Regions from separate parts of the Parashewanella tropica genome, predicted to be linked through region 1. Evidence: riboswitches for the same ligand, from Rfam matches in the RefSeq annotation. Region 1 holds a riboswitch; the other holds the start of a gene.

Region 1 (4,440 bases):
TTTCTGACTCAAGAGTGTGGTAAACCTCAGCTCCTGATTCGTTGAACTCCTTAGCCTTTTGCTCAAAGCCTGCCATTACTTCTTGTTCAATGGCATTCACATAGTTTTGGTGGCTTTGAACTTCAACACCTTTTTCTAATGATGCAGCATACTCTCGTACATCTTGAGTAATTTTCATTGAGCAAAATTTAGGACCACACATTGAACAGAAATGAGCCACTTTTGCCGATTCTTGTGGCAGTGTTTCATCGTGATATGCCTTGGCTGTATCAGGATCTAGACCAAGGTTAATTTGATCTTCCCAACGGAATTCAAAACGTGCTTTAGACAGAGCATTATCACGGATCTGCGCAGTTGGGTGCCCTTTTGCAACGTCAGCCGCATGTGCCGCGATCTTGTAGGCAATCATGCCTTGCTTTACGTCTTCTTTGTTCGGTAAGCCTAAGTGTTCTTTTGGCGTGACATAGCAAAGAATTGCCACACCGTACCAACCGATTTGCGCTCCCCCCATTGCGGATGTAAAGTGATCATAACCCGGTGCAATATCTGTTACTTGACAACCAAGGGTATAGAAAGGCGCTTCATCACAGTGTTTAAGCTGCTTTTCCATGTTCTCTTTGATCTTGTGCATTGGCACATGACCAGGACCTTCGATGAATACTTGCACGTCATATTCCCATGCAATCTTGGTCAATTCACCTTGGGTTTCTAACTCAGCAAACTGAGCTTCATCATTGGCATCAGCAATCGACCCCGGACGCATACCATCACCAATTGAAAGCGACACGTCATATTCAGCACAAATTTCACAGATCTCACGCCAATGAGTATATAAGAAACTTTCTTTATGATGACTCAAGCACCATTTCGCCATGATAGAACCACCACGAGAAACAATGCCTGTTACTCGTTTAGCCGTCATAGGTACATAGCGCAGTAATACACCTGCGTGAATCGTGAAGTAATCGACACCTTGCTCAGCTTGTTCAATCAGCGTATCGCGGAACACTTCCCAAGTAAGGTCTTCAGCAACCCCATTTACTTTTTCAAGCGCTTGGTAAATCGGTACTGTACCTACAGGCACTGGACAGTTACGAACCAGCCATTCACGAGTTTCATGAATATAACGACCTGTAGACAGATCCATCAGAGTATCGGCCCCCCACTTTACTGACCAAATCATCTTCTCAACTTCTTCTTCAATTGAAGAAGTTACCGCCGAATTACCAATGTTTGAGTTCACTTTCACCAAGAAGTTACGACCCATGATCATAGGTTCAGCTTCTGGGTGGTTAATGTTTGATGGAATGACGGCACGGCCACGTGCAACTTCTGAACGAACAAACTCTGGAGTAATTGGCTCCATGATTGCACCAAAGCTTTCGCCTTTATCACGTTTACCTAGCTCAGTTTTTGCTAATTCTGCACGTCCCATGTTTTCGCGTATGGCAACGTATTCCATTTCAGGCGTGATAATGCCTTGGCGAGCGTAGTGCATTTGGGTAACACACTTACCTTTCTTCGCTTTACGCGGAGTTGGTAAATCTTCAAAACGTATGTGGTCCAAGCCATCATCAGCAAGTCGCTGCTGAGTGTATTCGGAAGATACTTTTGGTAATAACTCGGTATCTTCACGTTCTTCAATCCAGCCTTTTCTTACTTGCTTTAGCCCTTTATGAACGTTGATTTCATAATCAAAGTCTGAATATGGACCAGTACAATCGTAAACATCAATCGGAGGATTTGGCTCAGTGATAGGGTCATCTTTAGTGCCGCCTAAAACTGTATCGGTTTGGTAAATTCGACGCATCCCTACCTGAATGTCAGGACGGCTACCTTCTACATAGATTTTTTCAGAGTTGGGAAATTGCTCTGGTCTTAAGTTGTTGATGTACTGCTCTGCGTATTCGCGGCGTTCACGACGGGTTTGCGGTTGTTTGTTACTGTTTTCAAAATGACCTTCTGAATGAAGGCTTTCGTTTCGAGTGTTGGTGCTCATAAGCAATCTCACAATAGTTGTAATTCTTTGAGTTTGCTTGTCTGGTGTCCAATGAGGTCTGATATATTGACTGGAAAAGTGAATAGTAAAGAATACACTCCTATTGAGAGTGTGTGTTAATCCTTTAATTCAATTTTTCTTGTTTCCTTCGTAGGTCTTAACCCAATCAGGTTCAACGGATCCCGCTTTTTTATTCCAATATGGAAAGTGCGATCTCAGCCATTTAGGCACTCCGACAAGTGTTTACCAATATCAATTGGTAGTGGCTCAAAAGCCTGAAGGCTTCAGAAGTTTGAGCGCAATTAGTATATTCACAATTTAAATTCATTAGCAACAACAATTGAAGATGAAAACGTGAGTCTCTGCAAAATTTTCATGCAGCCTTTCTCAAATGATGTTTTTAATACTCTACTTTGTGAACTTTTATTCATTTAACTTTAGAAATTTTAAACACATTATATGATACAAAAGATGTAATGCATTAAGCCCTTACCGCTTAAAAGGGATGAAAATGGCTTCCTCTGAGGTACAAGCTCAAGTAGCACCGACAAAATATCTATTTAGACTGGGTAACGCTTTTACTACTCCGGCGTTATCAATGTTTTCATTTATTGAAGAAACGGATACTTGTTGTGTTTCATTTACTACAGAGTCTGGTAACGAAGTCGTATTTACAGTACTCATTGATAAAAGCGATCCTAATCATCAACCGTATTTAGCTAAATTTTTTGCTGTTGCAGACGTTTCAGAAATTCCACATGTGTTATCTCGTAAACCAACATTTATTGTAACCTCTTCAATCTCTTCTTTTAATCGAACTATAGTTGAACCAAAACCTGATGATAAATTTAGATACATAGTACGAGCACACTTTCGTCCTTCACTTCCTATTAGCGATGAAGAAACCTCGCAAATCTGCTCCATATTTCACCAGTTACCACAGCAACAACGAGCCACTTTAGAACTGAGCTCTCTAGTCAAAGATGGAAAATGGGATTTGATACAAACTCAAATTGAAAGAGGTGTTGATTTAAATTATCCCGTAAGAAGTTCAAAAGATTTTATTGCCAGCATGATTGAGCAGTATCCTAATAGCCAGAAAGTGCTGTACCTTATGCTTCAGAATGGCATGAACCCATTTTTCATAAATGAGAATGGTACTTCCATATTTCATTACGTTATAAATAGAGATCATGCAGGATTATTATCAACTCTACTTGGCTTTAATGAAGAATTTAATGGGCTAAACCTACAAGCAGAGAGACTAATTGCCCTCCAAAGTCACTCTAGCGCAGAACCACGAGGAACTCCTTTGACCATTGCAATGCGAAAAGGACTCATAAGTACGGTAGGTGCAATTCTCAGCTGCTGTCCTCAAACCCTCAGCGTGTATAAAAATTGGGAGGAAATTACCAGAGCATTACCGTTTTGGTTTTTTGGAGATAAAAAAAATAGGCTTGCAACAGTAGTGCGCCCTTATTGGCAACACTTTCAAATACCAAGATTGGTGCCGAAGCGCATAACACATGTCAATTCTTCACAAGTGCTATATACAGCGAGGGTTTGCGTTCTCCCAAACGAAGAATTATATACACCAGATGGTGAGAGTGATGAAGAGACATATGTTTGCATAAAAAATAATTATGATACAAGAAGTGTCATATCAAAGCATGAGGACATTACAAAAGGAGATGAAACATAAATACCCATAGAGAGCGAATATGACCTCTAAGCCAACCATAATCGATAGCTTTGCGGTAATGCGCCTGTCCAACGCTTAAAAGAGCGACGGAAGTTACTACTATCTTGATAATCCATTTTTTTAGCTACATCATTGGGTTCAAGTTTCGACAATGCGATTAAGGCATTAATCAATTGAGCTTCATCCTGCAACACTTGATAACTTGTTTGACACTCTTTCAACCTTCTTTTTAAAGAGGCAGGACTTAAATTTAACTGCTTAGCCATTTCATCAAGGCTGATTTTTTTACTTTTTAAGCGCTTACGAATAAATCCTTCTAGCCCAATTCGATAAGGTTGAAGCTTTAAGCTCTTATAAGTACCTCGATGGATGAGCCTCTTTGATGAATAATGGTTAGCCTGTGATTGAAGTGGCTGAATCTCTGTTTTACAAATTGACATTCGACAAACAGGCGCTGAAAACTCAAGATTTTGTCCAAAATATTTATGATAATAAGCCAATTGTTGTGGCTGTGCATAAGGGAAGCTATATTGTGCGATAAGTTGTTTCTTGGTCATTTGCTTATAAACCGATTGCAAATTAGCAAACAGGTTTTCATACAAAAAAACTTGATGTTGATGCCCACCATTATCAAGACTGAATATTATATGCCAGTAATCTTCTGTCTCTAAAAATGATAATTGCAGCCAAGGATGAGTAAGCCACTTAAATTGATGCCAAAAAGAAAATGCCTGAGTTG
Region 2 (4,440 bases), 700 kb from region 1:
ACTCTTACCACTGGTATTTAGGTTCACAAAAATACCATTATCAGCACGATAAGTCGCACCTAAGCTGTTAGTAAATTTAGGAGCATGTGCAAGCTCACGACCCGATAAATCGATAACTTTACCGCGTTTGTCTTTATAGCTGTAATCGCCGTAAGTAGCACGTAATAAACCTAAGCTTGCATAAACCTCTAGGTTATCCGTTGCTTGCCATTTAGCATCAACCTCTAGACCATAGTTGCTTGAGTTACCCGCATTCTCTGTATAAAGGATAAAGCGATCTGGACGGTCAGGATCTTGTTGTGATGCAGAAACTTGCTGATCTTGTCTATCCATGTAGAACAACGCAACATTAGTGCTTAGAGAATTATCCAACCAACGAGATTTGAAACCTAGCTCGTAGTTATATAGCACTTCAGTGTCGAACTGCTTTTTATCTTCAAAGCCTTTTGGCAAGCTCATATTAAAGCCACCAGCTTTATAGCCACGAGCAATTCGAATGTAAGTGCTGTGTTGCTTAGAAAGCGTTTTGCTTAGTGAGATATGGCCACCCCACATATTTTCAGATGGTGAGAAAGCCTCTTTTTTACTGTCTGTGTAGTCGCTATTACGACGCTCAAAACGAAGGCCATTGGATAAGCTATAGCCATTACCCAAATCAGTATCTAATTGACCGAAAACAGCATAGTTTGTCGCTTCATAATCTGAATCGATGCCACCACGGTCACCGTTATAAACATCGAATTGACTGTTGTCTTCTTTGAGGTTCATGGCGTAAACACCCACCAACCAATCAGTCGAGCCAGCGAAGATACGTCCCGATTCTTTTGGAGTTAAACGGAACTCTTGTGACAGAGTTTTACGATTGCCGGTTTTGCTCCAAATCGCATTGTATTCACATGGCTTATCACCACATTTACGGCTTTCCCAGTATTTAGGGTTTGCCCAATCACTGTCATAAGCGTGTAGATGTTTACTCTCTGAAAAAGAGGTAATTGACGTAATGTTAAAGTCATCAGCACCAGTATGGCTTATTTTAAGGCTTGAACCTGTGGTGCGTTGGCTGTCTTTACCCGGTTTGTCACTTAAGGTTTTAAAGCCGTTGTTATTTAATGTCCAAGCGTCATAACCATTGTCGAAATTGGCATGTAAAACGGTTAAGTCAGCAGTCGTGCCATCGTTGATTAACCAACGTAGTTTCATTCTGCCAGAGAATTCATCACGCTTGTTGGTATCGTCACGGTTTAAGAAGGTGTTTTTTCTAAAACCGTTTTGATTATGTTGCTGAATAGAAACACGATAAAGCACTGAATCAGAAATAGGGCCAGAGCTAAAACCACTGAAAGTACGTAAATCGTCATTACCTACTGATACTTCAGCACCGTGTTCAAAAACATCGCTAGGGTCATTACTTTTTAGGTAAATAAGACCAGCAAGTGCATTTGCACCGTAGCGAGTACCTTGAGGGCCACGAAGTACTTCAACTTGCTGTAGGTCGTACATGCTAGAAACCATGCCTAAACCAGATAAGTCGATATCATCAATGACATAACCTACTGATGAGTTCGGAGCACCTTTATAATCTTCTTGCTCACCAACACCACGAATTTGGAAGTAACGTGGGCGAGAAGTCGCACCAGACCAGTTAAAATTGGCGATAGAATTCAGTACGTCTTCAAAGTGCTGATCGCCTTCATCTTCTAATTGTTTAGCATCAATGATGGTTGCACTAGCTGGTAAGGTAAGTAAGTCGTGTTGGCGGAAATCAGCGGTTACTTTGATAACTTCGATATCGTCATTCTGCTTGGTTTCAGCAATAGCTTGTCCACAAACAGCTGCAGAAATGATCAGTGCAAGTGGAGATAATTTTTGTTTTAAAGCTTGGTTTAACATGGGACCTCAAAATAATCTGAGATCCGGCATTCGGTAAGCGCTATGAAAGTGCGAATAAAATGTTCACGACAGAATGTCATGACATTTTTTCATGGCATTAAAAAGCCATTTAGCCCATTCCTACGCCGGTATAAGCCGGATCAGGTTCTAAGGGTTTGATCTCAGTTCACAGACTTTTATCTGCAAACACCCCTCGGCGGCGGCAATTATATAGGAAATTAAAATAAAAAATGAGACAAATGTTGCGAAAATATGAATTAAAATAGCTTTATTGGTTTAATTGTGAGCAATTGTACGGTTTTGGTTGAAATGAGTGATGTCTAGAAGGGAAAGCGGCTTTCAGGTATCAACCGAAAACCGCTCAATAAGATTAAATGATAGCTGGGATACCTTTAATCATGCCAACTGCAAGCATAGCTGCAAGGCAAATCACAAAAGCTAGAGTTGGAATAACAACACGGTCGGCAAATGAAAGTTGTTTTGGTCTTTCTTTATCACCAATCAATCCATTGTTATCTAAAAGCATGGTTAGTGCCCATGCTAACACTGGGTTAGCAACAAACGCCGCAAAAATACAAATGCCAGCAGCTTGACTGCTGACGCTGTCTTTAACCATTTGCAAGCCAGCTTCAAGTAGTGGTAAGAATACACCAACAAGTAAAGCAATTGACATTACTGGTCGCCAAACCGCAACATCCATAGGATAGCCAAGTATCGCGACTACAATACAAAGCAAGCCAAGTAAGATTGCTCCAGCTGGAATAGGGCGTTTGGCAATCGCAGCAGGGATCATATAAGTTCCCCAAGACGAAGTGATGTTACCACCACCAACAGCTGTACCAACAATCTGACGAAGAGAACAAGTGGTCATGGTATCGTCAACGTCCATGAGCACTTTATCTGTACCTTTAGGGTAGTTCAGCTCTTGGAAAATACGGTGCCCCAAAAAGTCAGGCGACCACATGGCTACAGCTAAAATCGCAAATGGTAAAGAAGCAATAAAGTGTTCAACATTAGGTAAGCCTAGCTGCCAACCTGTTTCAGTTGAGCCCCACCAATAAACAGGGTTTAAGTTTGGAAGACCTGGAGCGGTTACAAATTGTAAATCTAACCCTGCACCTAAACCAAAAGCAACGATAATTGCCGTAATTGAGCAAAGAGGAATCGCTAACCAACGCTTTTCAATTTTTGCTAGGAAGGCATAAAGCACCACGTTGATAAGTAAGATAACAAACGCAACATATGATAATGAATAGTCGAGAGCATGTTTAGCTTGAAGCCCAGCAGACCAGTCAAATAATGAAGTGATTTGACCTTTGGCTCCCATAAACCCTAAATAAACGAGTAAACCACCGGCAACACCACTACTGGTGAGGTTTACGAGTCGGGAACCTCCTTTTAGCCAACTGAGGATCAAACCAAATACACCAATAAGAATGGCGAGAGCAAGAGGGTGAGCACCAGCAAGAGCAATTGTGCCAATAAGAGGGATCATTGGGCCATGATTGCCGCCAAGGTTAGCTCTAGGGTTGATAAAGCCAGAACTTAGTACGCAAAATAGTAACGCTGGAATCAACATTTCGACGCGCATTACTTGAATCGCGAAATCTGCACCTAAATTAACATGAGGCCATTTCTCCGTTAAACCCGCTGCCCAAGCCGCCATTACAGCAGAATACATTACGGTAATACCGATAGTACCCGCTATGGCTGGTACAAGATCTTCCCATTCAAATCGAAAGTCACGCCCGGGTAAATTAAGCCCCCAACGGCGTGGCTTCATAATTTGAAGCTCGTGTTCTAAATAGTCGCTTCTGGATTCGAATTCAGAAGCAGGTCGATGCAGTTCTTGATAGCTTGCATTGTCCAAGTTTTGATCATTCATTTTATTTTCTGACATAAATAGTATCGCTCCCAGATGGTCAAACTGAGACAGTCTCTTGAAGAGAGTTTAAATCTAAATTGGTATTACCAATTTACCTATTGGGGATAGTAACAGAAGATGTGGTGCGGCATCAGTACTGAAATCACAGCTTAAAAGATTGAATGGAAAAAATTGAGATCTTGGTAACAAAATCGAGAGCTTAATTGATAGTTCTAAATAAGTTGAGTGCTGGATGTGAAATTACAGTTTTGTTATTGGAAAGAAAAAAGCGACTTCATTGAAGTCGCTTTTGAATATTCGTTAAATATTAGAATTTAACTTCAGTTTCTACAAACCATTCACGTCCGCGAGCGTTGAATAGCGAACGCTCATAGTGTGGCCAGCTTGATAATGTTGGGTCAAAGTTAGGACCTTTATCAAATAGGTTCAAGATACCTGCTTTGATTTGAACATCGTCAGAAACGTTGTAAATCGAAGTGAAGTTCCACTTAACGTATGAAGCTACTTCATTAGCCTTTTCATCAAAGTTCTTAGAGTTAGCTTTTACTGACTTATAGCTTGCACCATGGTGTCTTGCAGTGTAGAACATACCAAGAGTTGTTGTGAAATCTTGATAATTCCAAGCTGTAACGAAGCTACCTTTTAGTCGAGCAATACCGCCGTCA

Evidence for each region. A riboswitch is a leader RNA that binds a small molecule or an ion and turns the genes downstream of it on or off. The one in region 1 is predicted to bind thiamine pyrophosphate.
Region 2: it holds a riboswitch for thiamine pyrophosphate, as region 1 does, so the genes downstream of both, E2H97_RS06665 (TonB-dependent receptor) here and thiC (phosphomethylpyrimidine synthase ThiC) in region 1, are expected to answer to the same signal.

Annotation. Positions count from the first base shown of each region.
Region 1 covers NZ_CP037951.1:2,265,267-2,269,706, forward strand. Annotated here, with positions in the region: gene thiC (phosphomethylpyrimidine synthase ThiC) at 1-1,999, opposite strand, end outside; TPP riboswitch at 2,126-2,244, opposite strand; gene E2H97_RS09985 (ankyrin repeat domain-containing protein) at 2,511-3,701, shown strand; gene E2H97_RS09990 (AraC family transcriptional regulator ligand-binding domain-containing protein) at 3,728-4,440, opposite strand, start outside.
Region 2 covers NZ_CP037951.1:1,563,516-1,567,955, forward strand. Annotated here, with positions in the region: gene E2H97_RS06665 (TonB-dependent receptor) at 1-1,890, opposite strand, end outside; TPP riboswitch at 1,990-2,094, opposite strand; gene E2H97_RS06670 (DUF3360 family protein) at 2,261-3,790, opposite strand; gene E2H97_RS06675 (TonB-dependent receptor plug domain-containing protein) at 4,083-4,440, opposite strand, start outside.